Regions from separate parts of the Photobacterium sp. NCIMB 13483 genome, predicted to be linked through region 1. Evidence: predicted binding sites of a transcription regulator. Region 1 holds the regulator's gene; the other holds the start of a gene.
What was found. The regulator PurR, encoded in region 1, represses purine synthesis genes. The targets are predictions, from matches to a motif close to TNANGNAAACGTTTNCNTNA.
Positions count from the first base shown of each region.

Region 1 (11,785 bases):
TTCCTAATTGGCTAACCCAGAAAAAAGTACGGGTTTTAATTATGGTTAATCCCATTAAAAGATTAATAAGGAAAAAAGGGAAAACAGGAATTAAACGTAAACTTAGCAGATAAAATCCGCCTTCTTTCTTTATGCCATCATTTAAGGTTGTTAAGCGATTACCAAATTTTGCTTGTACCCAATCACGTAAAATAAAACGACTAGATAGAAAGGCCAGTGTTGCGCCTATTGTACTGGCAAAAGACACCATAATTAGGCTGGCCCAGAAACCAAATAAAGCTGCGCCTAATAAGGTTAATATTGATGCGCCAGGAATAGACAGAGCAGTGACTAAAATATATAAACTAAAAAAGCCAATATAAGATGTAATTGGATTTTCAATAATATAGTCTTGCAGGGTTAATTGTTCACGTTTAGCCGCTTCAAGGGTAAGGTATTGGCCAAGGTCAAAATAAAACCAAGTGCCAATAATTGCCAATATAACGGTAAGCAACAAAAGTTTATTACTTTTCATCGTGGCTCCTTTGTTGAGGCCGAATAGGTAATGAGCAAAAACCTTGTGCAGGAACATCTAGCGCAGTATTAAACTTAGCGGATAAATTTTGAAAACTCACTAATGCGGTTAATTCAATAATATCATCGCTGCTATACCATGTTGCAAGCGCTGCTAGCATTTCATCACTGACATGTTGATCGCTAAGAGTCATTGCTTCGGTATAAGCTAACACTGCTTGTTCTTGCTCTGAAAAGTGATCAGAAGATTGCCAGTGTGCAAGTGCTTTAATTTTTTCTAATGAATGGCAGCGCTCTGCTAATTTCATGCCGTTAGCGTCAACACAGAAAGCACAATCATTTAGTTGTGATACTCGTACACAGACTAATGAACGTATCACTGCATCAATCGGTGATTTTTTACGATCAAGGTAACCAAAGAACAAAGCCACTAACCAGAAAAGCACTGGTTTTTGTCCCCATAGTTTCGCGGGATTGAGAATATTGCCAAAATGGCGTTTTTGAAGCCATAGCAAAGGTTTGACCCATAATGAGAATGTTTTTTTGGTTAATATACGCAAGGTATGTCCTTATTAAATGAGAATCACATCGACTCTTAAGTAGCAAGACCGAGGGAAGTGATATTGTATTTCATTTAATGACAAAAATTTTTATTATTCAAAAAATTATTAGATATAACAAAGAACAAATAACAATAATGAATGTATGAATTGTTACATTTTATGTGGTGAATGATGCTTTAGTGTGGTATTGGATAAATATTCGTTCAAGAACGTTAAAAATACGTTTTTATGAAGGATGTATCTATGATTTTCGATATAAAGAATAAACAGGATCTTGGATAACTATTTTTTCATGGAATGTGTATTTTTAATTGTGCTGTATAATTAATGTACACAGTAAGATGTGTTCAGAGGAAGTGCAGGTTCAAGTAAGGATAGTTTGGAAAGATTATATGCAGATATCGAATAAAATAAATTAAAGAGGCACTGAGCCTCTTTATTCTTAAGCGTCACTTAGCCAGTTGACGAATATATTTATTATAGTTTTGCGAGCAGTTCGTTACGTCTACTTTCTGGTATTACAGACCAATGTTGGCCATGTATAGCACCTTCTAGAGCCCATAATAATTCTAAACTTAATGATGCCTCTTGTGTTTTTTGTAATGCCTTATAGGCGTTGAGTGCACCAAGATCGTATAGTTGATCAATAGTTTGAATACCTGCTTTTTTGAGCATTCTTTCATTTGATAGGCGTAAGTTAGGTAAATCTTTTATCCTAGCTGGCGCGCAACATTCTTTTGCTTTTTTATCAGCAAGTGCTGCTTCAAGAGAATATTTAGCTTGCTCTATTATTTTTTCAGGTTCTTCCCACCATTCATCAAGAATTGCGTAATGTTTAGTTATTACAGGAAACCCACGTTTCTTATAGATGTACGGTTCTAATCCCGCTTGTTGAAACTCCTCTTCAGTTTTAGCGTTTGCTCTTAGGTGAAGTTTATTATTAACCACAAGTGCGAACATTGCTTCGCCTGCGAAAATACCAAAGCCACCAAACATAGAACGCGATTTAACATTACCTAAATGGTCTAATAATTTTAATGAGTTTTTTAATATTGGTTTATCCATACTTCTACTCGGTGAATAAATGAGTGTCACCTAACATTAAAGTAGTCGTAAATTGACTTATTATTAAAGTTATTTACGAGAGAATTTTCCTACTCTAAATCATCCATGTATCACTTTATAAATAATATTATCAATATAGAAGTATTATTTATAATTTGTAAGTCTTTTGCTTACTATTATATGTATTTACAAGACCTATTATATTCGATCTTTTAAAAAGGTAAGTTTTAATATTAATTAAAGCTGATGAATCTGTGAGTTTGTTCATGTTTTTGAGAATAAGATATTTTTTGTAGGATCATCGAGCGAAATTCATTAGCTATAAAAAAGCCAATAAAAATATTGGCTCAATCAAAAGGGGGCGTGTTAGCGTAAATCCTTTACTGACTTGCGCTCAACGATGGCTGGCGTCATTTCAAAGATTTGAGGTTCATGATCTTTGTTCTTCATGCGTTCCATTAAAATCTTAATGGCGGTTTTACCTAAACGACGCTTTGGCTGATGGATAGTTGTTAATGGTGGCGCGAAGTAAGGCGCAAGATCAATATTGTCGTAGCCAATAATTGAAATATCACCAGGAACGCGTAACCCTGCTTGTTCAAAAGTACTGATCAGTGCCATTGCCATAATATCATTGAAACAGAAAATGGCGGTTGGGCGATCTGTCATTGCAATATACTTCTCAGCAGCTTCAACGGCTGAATCACACTCAAAGTCACCTTCAAGAATCCAGTTTTCGTTAACCGCTAAGTTTGCTTCTGCCATTGCTTTATTAAAGCCTTTTAGGCGTTCACGACACGTTGATTTATCGTTGTGGCCTGATAAACAACCGATACGGCTATGACCATGATCGATAAAATACTTAGTCGCAATGTAGCCACCTTGCTCAGCATTATCCTGAATTTTATCAGTATGTGGGCTTTCTGGACCCCAATCCATCACTACCATTGGTAGGTCTTTTTGACGCTCAAGTAGATCCAGTAATTTCTGATCAAGATCAGAACACATTACCAATAAGCCATCGACACGCTTTTCTGCAAGCATGCGCAAGTAATCATATTGCTTAGAAAGGTTACCTTCAGTGTTACATAAAATGAGCGTGTAACCTTCACGGTAGCAATACTCTTCAACACCATGTACAACCTCAGCAAAAAAAGGGTTGGTTGACTTAGTGACTAGCATGCCAATTGTACGGGTTGTATTACATTTTAGGCTACGCGCAACAGCACTTGGTGCGTAGTTAAGCTCTTCAACAGCAGCAAGTACTTTTTTCTGTGTTGCTTCTGCGACAAAGCGCGTTTTATTGATCACGTGTGAAACTGTTGTAGTTGAAACGCCAGCCATACGTGCAACATCTTTAATGGTTGCCATATTTATTCTTCTAATAATGGGTGCTAGAGATGTTTCTAGCTAATCGTGAGGTACCAAATTGAGTAATTACTGAGATGAATATAATTCAATGTTTTTCGGTAAAGTCTCTCGTTAATTATTCAATTTGGCACCAATAATGTGTCTACTGCATACTTAAATAGTATTAACACTAAAAGCCGCATTTATTCGCGGCTTTATAATTATTGCATATTTTTCAAGTGTAATCGCTTGCGTTCACATTTTACTGAGTGTTACGCGTAGTGCAACGTTTCAATTGTCTGGGAGTAAATTATTTGATAACTATCAACAAAAAATCGTAAATTTCAGTAATTTTACTGAAATTTACAAGAGATAATCAAAAAGACGATGAACTTTAATACTAGGATAGTAGATAAGGATAACCATGAACAGGGTGGGGATGTACGGAAATGTTCCAACCGTAGACATTGTTAATTATTTCAGGCTGTAATGCTTGCCATGGTGATCCATCGGCTTGAATCTTACCGTGTTGAATAATGACCATACGTTGAGCATATTGCGCAGCTAAGTTGAGGTCATGTAATACGATGATAACCGCGGCACCTTTTGCTGCCATGGTTTGTGCCATTTGTAGCGTTTTATGCTGGTGGGCGAGATCTAAGGCAGATGTTGGCTCATCTAACATTAGAATACATTTATCATCAGCTTGACTGAGTTGTGTTAGCACGCGTGCGAAATGGATTCGTTGTTTTTCACCCCCTGATAACGTGGGATATAAGCGTGGTGCAAGATGAAGAACATCAGTATTACGCATGGTTGTGAGGGTGATATCGTCAATTTCTTGGCGTGACAAACATAGCGGCATAGTGCCAAGTTCAACCACTTCTTTACAGGTAAAGGCGAAAGACAGCGAACTGTGTTGCGGTAAAATACCTAAATGACACGCCAGTTCAGATCGTTGCCAATCTTCAATATCGCGATTAAAAAATGTAACCTGCCCACTTTCAGGTGTTATTTCACCGCAGAGTATTTTAAGTAACGTGCTTTTTCCTGCGCCATTAGGCCCAAGTAGCGCCGTTATTTCACCCGCTTTTATATCAATATTAAAGTCATCTAATAATACTTTTCCTGCCAATGTTAATTGCAAATCACGTGCCGAAATGACAGTTGGGCGTGCAGAGGTTACCGTCATGCGATTCTGCCTTTTTGTTTATTCAATAGATAAATGAAGAATGGAGCGCCTAAAATAGCGGTAATAATACCAACGGGGAGTTCTTGTGGTGCAAAAGCACTACGCGCGATCATATCTGCGACAAGTAAAATTAAAGCACCTAGAATAGCTGAGATTGGCAATAATGTTTTATGATTAGGGCCTGAAATCATGCGCCCTAAATGGGGGATCACCAGACCAATAAAGCCAATAGGACCTGTAATAGCAACGGTAATCCCCACACCAGCAGCACATACAATAATTAAACTGCGCTTTAGATGTTGAACATTAACACCCATATGACGAGCTTCAGCTTCTCCTAATAAAAAGGCGTTCAATGCATTAGCTTGGCGATAACAATAATAATAGATAACAATGAGGCTCACAAAGGCAAGACAGATACTTGACCAAGTCGCCCCTGCAAGTGATCCCATTGACCATAATGAAAAATCACGTAGCGCTTGATCATCGGCAATATAGTTAAGTAGCCCCAAACCAGCACCAGAAATAGCACCAATTGCGACACCTGCTAATAGCATTACCACGACAGATGTACCGTTTTTATCGGTGCCAAGGTGATACACCAAATATGTGCTCAGCGCGCCACCCAAAAAAGCGAAGAAGGGCACAGCGCCAATGTTCATTAATAATGGATATTGCGTCATTAACGGGGTAAACAAAATGATCGCAAACGCCGCGCCTAGGCCTGCTCCTCCTGAAATACCAATAATACCTGGGTCTGCGAGGGGGTTACGAAATAAACCCTGTAGAACAGCACCGCAAATAGCCAGTATTGCCCCGATAGCAATACACAATAATGTTCGTGGTAGACGTATTTGATGGATCACGAGATTAATATGAGCGGCAAGCTGATGGTCTCCAGGTAATAACGCTATAAAACTATCTTTATAACTGATATCCATCGGTCCAATCGCAATTGAGCTTAATAATGCAAAGAGCAATGACCCAATACTGATAGCGTAAATAACATGGGGTGAAATACGGCTGTCGTTCATGATGGCTTTATCTCAGATTACGATTGTGGGTAGAAAATATGATTAAGGCGCATGGCTTCATTAATACTATGGATGCCTAAGCCACCAATTAATGCCGTCCCATCAATCACGGCAATCGCATTATTTTTTGCCGCAGGGGTTGCCTCTAAGACGGGCATTTTTTTGATAAGTTGTGCCATGTCTTTGATGGAGGCTGTTGTACGGTTACTGAGTAAAATAATGTCGGGTTGCATTTGTAAAATAGCCTCTGTTGAAACCGGTTTATAGTTTGCGACAACGGCTGCCGCTGGGTTTATTGCCCCCGCTAAAGTGATAATACTGTCGGCGGTGGTATTTTTTCCGGCAACGCTAATTGGTCGTCCATCATGAATCATTAAGAACAATACTTTTTTAGGCTGAGTCTGGTGTGAATTGTTTTGTTTAATTGTTTTTACTGTGGTGGTTATGGTCTGTTTAAGCTGCTGCGCTTGTTGTGAATGTTGGGTTAAGGCTGCCACTTGATCGATTCGATGCAGTAAATCAGACACCGTTTCGCCACCGTTAACAATATCGACCTCAATTCCCGATTGCTTTAACAATGTTAATGTCTTTGGTGGACCCATTTCATCGGAGCCAATAATGCGAGTCGGGGCTAAAGCAATCAGGCTTTCTGCTGACAGTTGACGGTGATAACCGACTTTAGGCATATCATCCGCCACCAGTGTTTTACTGGTTACATCGACGGCAATTAATTGTTGCTCGGCCCCTAATGCATTAATGATTTCAGTAATAGCCGCACCAGCGCTAATAACTCTTGCTGTATTTGAATTTGTTTGTGCATGGGCTAAGGGACTAAATAAGCTTGATGCGGAGATAAACAGTGTGGTTGATAACAGTATTTTTTGAGAAATATGTCGTAAAAAAGGTGTAGTTATAAAAGGTGCAGTTATAAAAGAGGTATGACGGTCCATTATTGTTGATCTTCCATTAATAGTTGCGTGGCTTTAATGTCGTTTTTTTGTAGAAAAGCTAATAACTTGAGCATCTGTTCGACGGAGGCTTTTTTATCAGCGCCAATAACGACGGGTTTATTTGCATGTGCTTTTACAGCGGCTAATAGTTGTTGTGAAAAGTTATCCCAGTTGTCGACCGATTGACCATCTAATGCCCAATAAGGTTCAGCGGCAACGAGATTTATCGTGATCGGATCGGCTTTGGTTGTTTGTAATATTTGAGTCGCGGTTTGCGGTAATTCCACATCTAATGCTTTAATTTTTACTGTTGCGGTAAGTAATAAAAACACCATCACAATAAAAATAATATCCAATAAAGGCGTTAAATCAGGGGTAAGTTCATCTGCATTTTGCTGATGATTATTGATACTAATCATGCTGATTTGCCATTGTAAGCCGGGTTTTCTTCACAAGTATCACATGGTTTTACTGGGCTATTACCAACATCAATGTTCATGCCTTCTAACCATAAATTACAACGATTTAGACTGTGCTCTAATGTCGCCATGATGCTATCGGCCCATAAGCCTAATAATTGTGAGCCTGTAATGGCAGGCAGGGCAATAATCAAGCCAGCTGCGGTAGTGCGCATTGCTAAACCTAGACCATCAGCAAGATCACTGGGAGTCACAGAGCCTGTTGATAAGGCAATGCCTTTAAACATTTCAATTAAGCCCAACACCGTACCAAGTAAACCTAATAGCGGACTAATCACACCAATTAAACTCAGTAATCGTAACCCTGAACGTAATTGTTGACGTTTTTGAAGTAGCCAAATGCTTGCGGCATCTTCACGTAATGGTTTCGTAAAATGACGATGGGAAATCAGCATCGAGATGCCTTTACATAATAATGGCCGTTGGTGTTTCAGTTGTTCTGCTAACTGATCAAGCGCGCGATCATCATGGCGATTTTGTTTATCTAAAAGGGCGGTGACTTTGGTTTTTCCAACGCCAGTACAGAGTAATACTTGTATAAACCGTTCAACTAAAATCATGACCGTTAATGCTGAACACGTAAGCAGCGGCCATGTCATAAGGCCAAATTGTTGGGTGAGGTTGTCAATAACAGTCATGGTTTAGTCCAGTTTAAAACGTACAGGGATCTGTACTCGGTGGGCAATTGCCTTACCGTTTACAATATGAGAAGAAAAATGCCATTTTTTGATCGCCGCGATTGCCGCGTTATCTAAGATCTGTGCACCGGATGACTTGATCAGTTTTTGCTTGAGTTGTTGTCCTTTTATATCAATCCAGACTTCAATCAGTACTTGACCTTCAATGCCACGACGTTTGGCTAATTTGGGGTAATTGACAGCGCCAGGTCGTGTTACAAAGGTCGGCTTTGATACCAACTGTAATGCTTGTGTTCCTGCGTTATCGACAGCGGTGGCTGCTGTTTTATTCGCTTGATTTGACGGTGCTTTTGTTGATTTTAGTGCTGTTTTTGTATCTGTCGTCGTTGTTGGTGTTACAGCTGATGATGTCTGCTTTAAAGGTTTTGTATGCGTAAGCTGCTTTTTCTTTACAGGGGGGACAGTTTTCTTTTGTGTTGCTGCTTTCTTTTGCGCTATTGCTTTATTCGACGTTCGTGCTTTTTTAGATATCGCTTTATCTACTGTTGTGGTCTTTGTTAAGCGCTTCATGGTTGATGCAACAGGGGGCTTTACTGGCACAGACTTTGTTGGTACCGATTCGGTCGGGGTGGATACTGGCGTTACCGTTGGCGGTGGTGTTTTCACTACAGCAGGTGGAACAGCAACAAAGGTTAAACTGACACGTGGCGTATCGGTTCCTATCGTCAGTGTGATTGGATCCTTGGTAGGCATCGCAGCAAGAAACATACTATGAACCAACAATGATACCGCCCCAGCGGCAACGTAACGTTTTGTATTCACTATTATTACCTAAAAATAACACTAAAAAGAACGTCGTCAATAGTGATTGAATATTGATGCAAAATATCACTCCCTGTATATATTGTCCGTTTTGTTATATTTTTCATGAGGTTAGTAATATTATAATTAATATTAGCACTTTATTTTTAGCTATTATCCATGAAATGCGAATAATATCAATTATCATTTGCAATATTATTCAATGGCAAATATCATGGCCGCAAATGAGATTAAGAATCATTGATGGGAATGGCAATGTACCGTTTCTGCATTGAAATCTTGAAATAAGCAGCTTAAAAAGTGATAGCAAATAATCATAAATGATGTGATGTGGGTCGATTTGTCGCCAACCTTATCGAAGTTACACGTGACAAGTTACTAAAGAGGGGCTAGTGGATATAGCCATTAATATGATAAATGCCGAACAACCTATATTGCCTATAAATACGCCAGCTAGTTTGGATATATCTAGTTTTGGTGGTGATATATTTGGAGAAAATACGCCGGATCCGTTGCGATTTGGTTTTCGACGTAAATTATCGGCACATGCTGGTGGTGGCAGTCATAATCCTATTGCTCCAGACCAAACACAGCCGTTAGCACAGCAGATTTTGCAGCTAACAGACCCACCTTTTAATAAGCGTTGTTTATACGTTCATATTCCATTTTGTCGTGTACGTTGTACTTATTGCAGTTTTTTTGAATATGCATCAAGCCAACGTCTGATTGATGATTATTTTGCAGCATTAATGGTTGAGCTTAAGTATAAAGCCGCGCAACCATGGACGCAGGCTGCACCTTTTCAAGCGGTCTATATTGGTGGCGGTACTCCGACAGATTTAACTGCGGCACAAATTAAACAACTCGGCACCATGATTCGCCATCACTTTCCGTTAGCCTCTGATTGTGAGTTAACGCTAGAAGGGCGAATTAACCGTTTTAGCGATGAAATGTTTGAATCGGCACTTGAAGGCGGGTTTAACCGTTTTTCTTTTGGTGTGCAAAGTTTTGATACACAAGTGCGCCGTAAAGCAAAACGTTTAGATGATCGTGACATAGTGCTGAAACGCGTCAGTGAGTTAGCAGCAACCGATCAAGCGCCAATTGTGATTGATTTACTCTATGGACTGCCATACCAGAATCTTGATGTGTGGCAACAAGATTTAAATGATTTTCTTGATTCTGGTGCCCATGGTGTTGATTTATATCAGCTGATTGAAATGGGCAATACGCCAATGGGGAAAATGGTTGAACAAGGCCGTTTACCAGAGCCGGCTGATACTATGACTAAAGCTTCAATGTTTGAAATGGGGGTAGATTATATGGCTAAACATCATCTACGCCGTTTAAGTGTTAATCATTGGGCGCGCGATAACCGCGAACGAAGTTGCTATAACAGTCTTGCTAAAACCACCGCAGAAGTCTTACCGCTAGGGGCGGGTGCAGGGGGCAATGTTGGCGGTTATGGTTATATGCAACATCGCAAACTTGAACGTTATATGGATGATGTTAATAACCAACGAATTCCACTCGCGATGATGGTTAAATCATCACCTCATGCTGCGGTTAATACGGCAATTAAAGCGGGCTTTGATCGTGGAGTGATTGTTGCAAAACAACTCGATAAGCAAGCCGGTTGGCCATTGTTTAGTTTTTGCATGCCATTATTTCAACAGTGGCAACAACATGGTTTTGTTGAAATAGAACAACTCGGGCATCACCGCTATTTAAATCTGACGTTAGCGGGGCAATTTTGGGCGGTAACGCTGGCGCAAGCCTTGATTCAAGTAATAACGACTGCAACGGTAAAAGCACAATCTTAACCGTGTGAAAATTAAATTTATTAGCTAATTGTAATTAAAAGGATGATAACTGTGTTTACTCGCTATTCTCATGATGAATTAAAAACGAAAGTTGCTCAAATATTGCAGCAGGATGAAAAACTTCATGCAGGTGCAATTGCTGAACAACTACAGGTTACAGAAGGTGAAGTGGCGTTATCGCTGCCATCTGAGTTAGTTTTTCCATTGGCTGGCAATGTGGCACAAACCATCGTAGAGGCATTACCGAGTTGGGGGCCAGTTACGGCCATCGTGCATTCAATGGGATCTATCTTTGAAGTAAAAGCACCGTTTCCCAAAGGAAAATTAGCCCGCGGTTACTATAATTTAATGGGTAAAGAGGGTGAATTACATGGTCATCTACGATTAGATTTAGTTGAGCATATTGCATTAGTCAGTAAGCCATTTATGGGTCAGGAAAGCTATTTTATAGGTTTCTTTGCCGAACACGGTGAATGTATCTTTAAAGTCTATTTGGGGCGAGATAAACAGCGCAACTTATTCTCAGATCAAATTGAAAAATTTCAACAGCTCAAACTACTAGCAAATTAAATGTTTGGTTTATGAGAACCCGTCATTAGTTAAAAAGAACCATTATTTTAAAAACATGAGTTAAAAATATAATAACAATATAAAAATAGAATGTTAGTCAGTCTGCATTAAAAAGGAAGAAGGGAAATAAAATGGGTGAAGTAAAACAAGAACGACTGCAAAACCGTTTAGGACCAGAGATTAAAGAATTTCGTGAAGCGTGTTTAACACTGCAACTGGCGACGGTTGATATTAATGGCAAACCTAATGTTAGTTATGCACCTTTTGCGTTACTTGATGATGGGTATTACGTCTTAATTAGTCAGATTGCCAAGCATGCGCGTAATTTACTGGAAAATCCTCAAGTCTCTCTCATGATGATTGAAGATGAAACCACGGCCAAAACGTTGTATGCCCGTAAACGATTAACCTTTGAAGCTGATGTGAGTGTGGTTGAGCGTAATAGTGATCGTTGGACATCGGCAGTGGTAGCGTTACGGGATCGCTTTGGTGAGATAATTGATGGTTTAAGTGGCTTAGAAGATTTTGTCTTATTCCGCTTAGCACCAACGCAAGGGCTATTTGTAAAAGGGTTTGGTAAAGCGTTTCAAGTTAGTGGTGATGATTTAGTGGATTTTGTTCATTTAGAACAAGGTCACCGTCGTATTAAAGATGGATCTGAAATTGAAACGCCAACGGATAAATTATAAATAGCATTTGTTCGCAGTCGTAAAATAAACCTACTCATGCCTGTCGATTTATCGCAGGCATGTGTTCGTTTAGGGCGTTATAGCAGACCCTAGCGAC
Region 1 covers NZ_PYLV01000011.1:8,476-20,260, forward strand. Annotated here, with positions in the region: gene C9I86_RS10415 (FAD-dependent oxidoreductase) at 1-514, opposite strand, end outside; gene C9I86_RS10420 (carboxymuconolactone decarboxylase family protein) at 504-1,073, opposite strand; gene C9I86_RS10425 (TfoX/Sxy family DNA transformation protein) at 1,554-2,141, opposite strand; gene purR (HTH-type transcriptional repressor PurR) at 2,508-3,512, opposite strand; gene C9I86_RS10435 (heme ABC transporter ATP-binding protein) at 3,892-4,683, opposite strand; gene C9I86_RS10440 (iron ABC transporter permease) at 4,680-5,717, opposite strand; gene C9I86_RS10445 (hemin ABC transporter substrate-binding protein) at 5,735-6,667, opposite strand; gene C9I86_RS10450 (biopolymer transporter ExbD) at 6,667-7,086, opposite strand; gene C9I86_RS10455 (MotA/TolQ/ExbB proton channel family protein) at 7,083-7,784, opposite strand; gene C9I86_RS10460 (energy transducer TonB) at 7,788-8,606, opposite strand; gene hutW (heme anaerobic degradation radical SAM methyltransferase ChuW/HutW) at 9,017-10,429, shown strand; gene hutX (heme utilization cystosolic carrier protein HutX) at 10,472-10,999, shown strand; gene hutZ (heme utilization protein HutZ) at 11,131-11,688, shown strand.

Region 2 (7,209 bases), on a different contig from region 1:
ATTTGTCAGCGTGAGCGTGCCCCTTATGCGGTGGTAGGTGAAGCCACAGCTGAGCGTCATTTAAGCCTTGAAGATAGTCATTTTGATAACACCCCGATTGATATGCCAATGGATATTTTATTGGGTAAAGCGCCGAAGATGCACCGTGATGCACAAACGCTGACAGTGGTTGGGCTGCCACTTGATCGCAGTGAGATCACCATTGAAGCTGCAACGCAACGTGTTTTACGTCTGCCTGCCGTCGCAGAAAAAACGTTTCTAATCACCATTGGTGATCGTAGTGTGACAGGCCTAGTTGCACGTGATCAAATGGTCGGTCCTTGGCAGGTGCCAGTGGCTAACTGTGCAGTAACAGCGGCAAGCTATGATAGTTACCACGGCGAAGCGATGTCGATGGGCGAGCGTACGCCTGTTGCGCTGCTTAACTTTGGTGCTTCTGCGCGTTTAGCGGTTGGTGAAGCAATTACTAATATTGCAGGTACTGATATCGGCGATATGAAGCGGATTAACTTATCGGCTAACTGGATGTCACCAGCAGGCCATCCCGGTGAAGATGCTGGTCTATATGAAGCAGTAAAAGCCATTGGTGAAGAGTTATGCCCAGCATTAGGGTTAACGATTCCTGTGGGTAAAGATTCAATGTCAATGAAAACTAAGTGGCAGCAAAATGGTGAGGAAAAAGAAGTCACATCACCATTGTCATTAGTGATCACTGCTTTTGGTCGCGTTGAAGATGTTCGTAAAACAGTGACACCGCAATTACGCACTGATAAAGGCGCATCAAGCTTATTGCTGGTGGATCTTGGTTGTGGTCAAAACCGTCTTGGTGCGACCGCTTTAGCACAAGTTTATAAGCAGTTAGGTGATAAAGCCGCTGATGTTGATAGCCCTGAATTATTAAAAGGCTTCTTTAATGCGATGCAAACCTTAGTGCGTGACGAGAAGCTATTGGCTTATCATGATCGTGGTGATGGTGGTTTATATGTCACTTTAGCTGAAATGGCATTTGCAGGTCACACTGGTATTGAAGTTGATATTAATACCACTACAACGGATGCATGTGATGTAGTGCTAGCAGCGTTATTTAGTGAAGAGCTAGGTGCTGTGATTCAAGTGCGTAGTGATGATGTTGAAGCCGTACAAGCTGTATTAGCGGCAAATGGTTTAGCAGCATGCAGCCATATTATTGGTACTGTAATAGATGAAGACACAGTCCGTATTTGGAATGGTAATGATTTAGTTCTTGAACAGAATCGCACTGAATTACGTGCAATCTGGGCTGAAACCACGTATCAAATGCAAGCGATGCGTGATAATCCAGCCGGAGCATTACAAGAATTTGAAGCCAAGAAAGATACGCAAGATCCAGGCTTACATACTCAGTTAACATTTGATATTAATGAAGATGTTGCAGCGCCATTTATTGCACCAGCGATTAATTTTGGTGCGAAACCACAGATGGCAATTCTACGTGAGCAAGGTGTTAACTCTCACGTTGAAATGGCGGCTGCGTTTGATCGTGCAGGCTTTGAAGCGAAAGATGTTCACATGAGTGATATTCTTAGCGGTAAGGTACAACTTGATGGCTTTAATGGTTTAGTGGCGTGTGGTGGCTTCTCTTACGGTGACGTATTAGGCGCGGGTGAAGGCTGGGCAAAATCAGTGTTATTTAACAATATTGCCCGTGACCAATTTGCTGCATTCTTTACTCGTTCAGATACTTTGGCATTAGGGGTGTGTAATGGTTGCCAGATGATGTCTAATCTGCACGAGCTGATTCCAGGTGCTGATTTATGGCCGCGTTTTGTGCGTAACGAATCAGAACGTTTTGAAGCGCGCTTTAGTTTAGTTGAAGTACAAAAGAGTGATTCATTGTTCTTTAATGAAATGGCAGGTTCACGGATGCCAATCGCAGTTTCACATGGCGAAGGTCGAGTTGAAGTACGTAATGGCGAGCATTTGGCGGCGATTGAGCAGTCAGGCACGATTGCGCTGCGTTATCTTGATAACTACGGCAATGTTACTCAAAATTACCCAGCTAACCCTAATGGTTCGCCAAACGGTATTACAGGTTTAACCACGCAAGATGGACGAGTCACGATTATGATGCCGCACCCAGAGCGAGTATTCCGCACCGTGGCTAACTCTTGGCACCCAGATGATTGGAGTGAAAACAGTCCTTGGATGCGAATGTTCCGTAATGCGCGGGTTAACCTAGGCTAATAGATACATTCATTAAACATATAGAAGCTGTCATTTATTGGCAGCTTTTTTTATACTGTAACTGTGACACTTATAAATTTAAATATGAAGTTGATATTGATCACATTAACCGGGAAGGAACATTGGGATAATTAACGTAACGAATACGTAAAAATGACCACGGCGTCGTTACAAGGATGAAACAATGGGATGGGATGTTCCCAGTAGTTACCGTCTAATCGGTGCAACTAAATTACTTGCAGTGTTAGTTGTTATTGGTCTTATTCAACATTTTGATATGATCATTCAAGCCTTACGCTTTGATTTACTTAGCATGGTACCGATGAGTGTCACTATATTGGTATTGATCTCAGGAATACTTGCTTGTATTGGATTATTTCGAGGTAAGAAATGGGGGTTTATACCACTTTATTTTTACATTCCTGCTGCAACGTTATTTCTTCAAGTGAGTTTAATTCCTTTTATTCCTAATATTTTTCCGGTTAAACATCATGATATTGTTATTATGGTGATCAATGGCTTGGTATTACTGTACTCCGTGTCGCTACTTTTGCGACGAATGGAGACTAATTACATTAAAGAATATTAAATGGTATTAAATTACTGCATTGAATCTGTGATAATAGCTTTAATTTAATCAAGTCGGTGTTCGTAATCACGATCCCGATCTTCTGCTCAGCAAAGGATGATGATAATGAAAAAAATTGAAGCCATTATTAAGCCATTTAAACTTGATGATGTTCGCGAAGCGTTAGCGGAAGTGGGTATCACAGGCATGACAGTGTCAGAAGTCAAAGGATTTGGTCGTCAAAAAGGCCATACTGAGCTTTATCGTGGTGCCGAATACATGGTCGATTTTTTACCTAAAGTGAAAATTGAAATTGTAGTGACTGATGAAGTTGCAGAGCAATGTATCGACACCATCGTAGAAACAGCCCAAACAGGTAAAATTGGCGATGGTAAAATCTTCATGTTTGATATTGAGCGTGTGGTACGTATTCGTACCGGCGAAGAAGATGAAGATGCTATTTAATTTGTGATGGTTAATCATGATGAAACATCAAGAGGAGTTGCCACAGTGCAGCTCCTTTTTTATGGCTGTATTTTATGTCAATAAATAACCATTGAATCATGACGTCAATTTAGTAACTGATTACTGTTACAACAAAGAAAACCACATTTAGGACTTTCTGATTTAGATCAATTTATGTAATATAGACTGCAGATAAGAAATGAAAACGGAAACGATTGCGCCCGCGTGGCGTCTAGGTTTGTGACTTTTCGTTCATCACTAAAAATAGTATAAAACTTTGCCGAGTCAGGAGATACAGATGCTAAAGCGCGATATGAATATTGCTGATTATGATGCGGAACTATTTGCAGCTATTCAGGAAGAAACAGCCCGTCAGGAAGAACACATCGAGTTGATTGCTTCTGAAAACTACACCAGCCCACGTGTAATGGAAGCACAAGGTTCTCAGCTAACAAATAAATATGCTGAAGGTTATCCTGGTAAGCGTTACTACGGTGGTTGTGAGTTTGTCGATAAAGCTGAGCAACTTGCGATTGACCGTGCGTGTCAGCTATTTGGTGCAGAATACGCGAACGTTCAGCCACACTCTGGCTCTCAAGCCAATAATGCGGTTTACATGGCATTATTGAATGCGGGTGATACGGTATTAGGTATGAGTTTGGCACACGGTGGTCACTTAACGCACGGCTCACCTGTAAACTTCTCGGGTAAGTTATACAACATCATTCCTTACGGTATCGATGAAAATGGTCAAATTGACTACCAAGAAATGGAAGCATTGGCGTTAGAGCATAAACCAAAAATGATCATTGGTGGCTTCTCGGCTTACTCGCAAGTGGTTGATTGGGCAAGAATGCGTGAAATCGCTGATAAAATTGGCGCTTACTTATTCGTTGATATGGCACACGTTGCGGGCTTAATTGCGGCCGGTGTTTATCCAAACCCTGTGCCTCATGCACATGTTGTTACTACAACAACCCATAAAACATTAGCTGGCCCTCGTGGTGGTTTGATTTTGTCAAACGAAGGCGAAGATCTTTACAAAAAGCTTAACTCTGCTGTTTTCCCAGGTGGTCAGGGCGGTCCGTTAATGCATGTTATCGCAGCGAAAGCGGTGGCCTTTAAAGAAGCGATGGAACCTGAGTTTAAAGTTTACCAAGCAAATGTGGTTGTGAACGCTAAAGCAATGGTAGCTGAATTTATTAAGCGCGGTTATAACATCGTGTCTGGTAGTACAGAAAACCATTTATTCCTTGTTGATTTAATTGATAAAGGTATCACCGGTAAAGAAGCAGATGCAGCATTGGGTGCTGCAAATATCACGGTTAACAAAAACAGTGTACCCAATGATCCACGTAGCCCATTTGTAACTTCAGGCATTCGCGTAGGTACACCATCAATTACTCGTCGTGGTTTTGATGCCGATGATGCACGTCAACTTGCAGGCTGGATGTGTGATGTTTTAGATAACATCAATGATGCTGCTGTTATTGAAGCGACTAAAGAGAAAGTGCTTGAAATTTGTAAGCGTCTTCCCGTTTACGCATAATTTAGTCATGATACGGTATTAAATACCTATTATTACATATCAAGATAAGGCTTACCTGTTTAGAGATAAGCCTTTTTTGTTGTCTAAATAACATAAAATGTACCATTATTGATGATAATTGTTACTTTTAAGGCTATTTATTATAAAAAAGGAAGGGGATAGTCTCATTAAAGTGATGAAATGAGTTACACTGAGTCGATTGAATGTAGGAGGCTAAATGCATTGTCCTTTTTGCGGTGCAAATGACACCAAAGTAATCGATTCTCGATTGGTTGCAGATGGCCACCAAGTGCGCCGACGTCGCCAATGTTTAGCGTGCAATGAACGCTATACTACGTTTGAAACGGCAGAACTTGTGATGCCTCGCGTAGTAAAAACGAATGGCAACCGTGATCCGTTTAATGAAGAAAAATTACGCGGTGGTATTCAACGTGCGCTAGAAAAGCGTCCCGTGAGTACTGACGACATTGAACGTGCGGTAAATAGTATAAAATCTTGTCTTCGAGCAACCGGTGAACGTGAAGTACCATCTGAGATGATAGGTAATTTAGTGATGGAAGCTTTAAAAGAATTGGATAAAGTCGCTTATATCCGCTTTGCTTCTGTTTATCGTAGTTTTGAAGATATCCGTGAGTTTGGTGAAGAAATCGCTAAGCTGGAACGTTAAAACAAATAATCGTTAAGACCAACAATAATGACACACACTGATCAACAAATGATGTCGCGAGCAATAGTACTGGCTCAGCGCGGTCGTTATACCACAGCACCTAACCCTAAGGTAGGATGCGTGATTGTAAATAATGGCGACATTGTTGGTGAAGGGTATCATTATCAAGCCGGACAACCCCATGCTGAAGTGTTTGCATTGCGGCAGGCACAACAACGTGCTCAAGGGGCGACCGTCTATGTTACCTTAGAACCATGTTCTCATTATGGTCGAACGCCGCCCTGTGCTGAAGCATTAATTAATGCCAATGTGGCACGGGTTGTGTGTGCGATGGTGGATCCTAATCCTGCTGTTGCTGGGCGGGGTATTGCATTGTTGCAAGCGGCAGGTATTCAAGTCGATATTGGTATTTTAGCTTTGCAAGCACAAGCATTGAATCCTGGCTTTATTAAACAAATGACCCATCAAATGCCCTATGTTGAGCTCAAACTTGCCGCGAGTTTAGATGGGCGAACTGCGTTAGCAAATGGGGCAAGTAAATGGATCACCGGCCCTAAAGCGCGATCGGATGTTCAACAATTTCGTGCCTGTGCTGGGGCTATTTTGTCGACCAGTGCGACGGTTATTGCTGATGATCCTTCACTTAATGTACGCTGGAATGAGCTTGATGCATCTGTTCAGCAACAATACCCTCAGTCAGCGTTACGCCAGCCTATACGGGTTATTATTGATAGTCAGAATAGATTGACGCCTGAATATCAACTTTTCAACTTACCCGGAGAAACCATTCTTGCTCGTACTATGCTCGGTACTGAAGCGTGGCCCGATTCCGTGCAGCAATGGCAAATTCCAACTCAACCCAACAGTAACCAACTTGATCTGGTGGCTTTATTGTCGCGGTTAGCCGACTATGGCATTAATCATATTTGGGTTGAAGCGGGGGCTCGTTTGGCAGGAGCATTATTGCAACAGCAATTGGTTGATAGTTTGATTTTATATCAAGCCCCTAAACTAATGGGCAGTGATAGCCGTGGCTTGATTGATATCACCGGATTAACATCAATGACACAAACACCACTGTTAAATATTACTGATGTGGGGTTGGTTGGTGATGATATTCGTATTATAGCAACAGTACAAAATAATAAATAAAATAGTGAAATTAAGGGTTTATCATGTTCACTGGAATTATAGAAGCTGTCGGTAAAATATCAGCCATGACACCAAAAGGTGCTGATGTTTCTGTTACTGTTGATTCAGGATCGTTAGATTTATCAGATGTTAAATTAGGCGATAGTATTGCGACTAACGGTGTTTGCCTTACCGTCGTTAAATTAACGGGTAAAGGTTATGTTGCTGATCTTTCATTGGAAACATTAAACCGTACTGCTTTTGTAAATTATAAAGCAGGCCAAGTGGTTAATTTAGAAAAAGCGATGTTGGCAACGACACGTTTTGGTGGCCATATGGTGTCAGGCCACGTTGATGCTGTTGCTGAAGTGATTGAGCGTCAACATATTGGTCGTGCGATTGAATTTTGGATTAAAGTGCCACCGCAACTTGCTAAGTATATTTCAGAGAAAGGCTCTGTGGCTGTTGATGGCATTAGTTTGACCGTTAATGCTGTGCGTGGTGACGAGTTTAAGTTAACGATTGTGCCTCATACTGCGGCTGAAACGACCATGGCTGACTTCCATGTTGGTCGAAAAATTAACCTTGAGGTTGATGTTATCGCGC
Region 2 covers NZ_PYLV01000009.1:64,111-71,319, reverse strand. Annotated here, with positions in the region: gene purL (phosphoribosylformylglycinamidine synthase) at 1-2,223, shown strand, start outside; gene C9I86_RS09380 (hypothetical protein) at 2,408-2,812, shown strand; gene glnB (nitrogen regulatory protein P-II) at 2,918-3,256, shown strand; gene glyA (serine hydroxymethyltransferase) at 3,555-4,805, shown strand; gene nrdR (transcriptional regulator NrdR) at 5,023-5,472, shown strand; gene ribD (bifunctional diaminohydroxyphosphoribosylaminopyrimidine deaminase/5-amino-6-(5-phosphoribosylamino)uracil reductase RibD) at 5,497-6,624, shown strand; gene C9I86_RS09355 (riboflavin synthase) at 6,648-7,209, shown strand, end outside.
Region 2: a site for PurR is predicted at 3,460-3,479, ahead of glyA (serine hydroxymethyltransferase). Genes of this name have one in related genera too.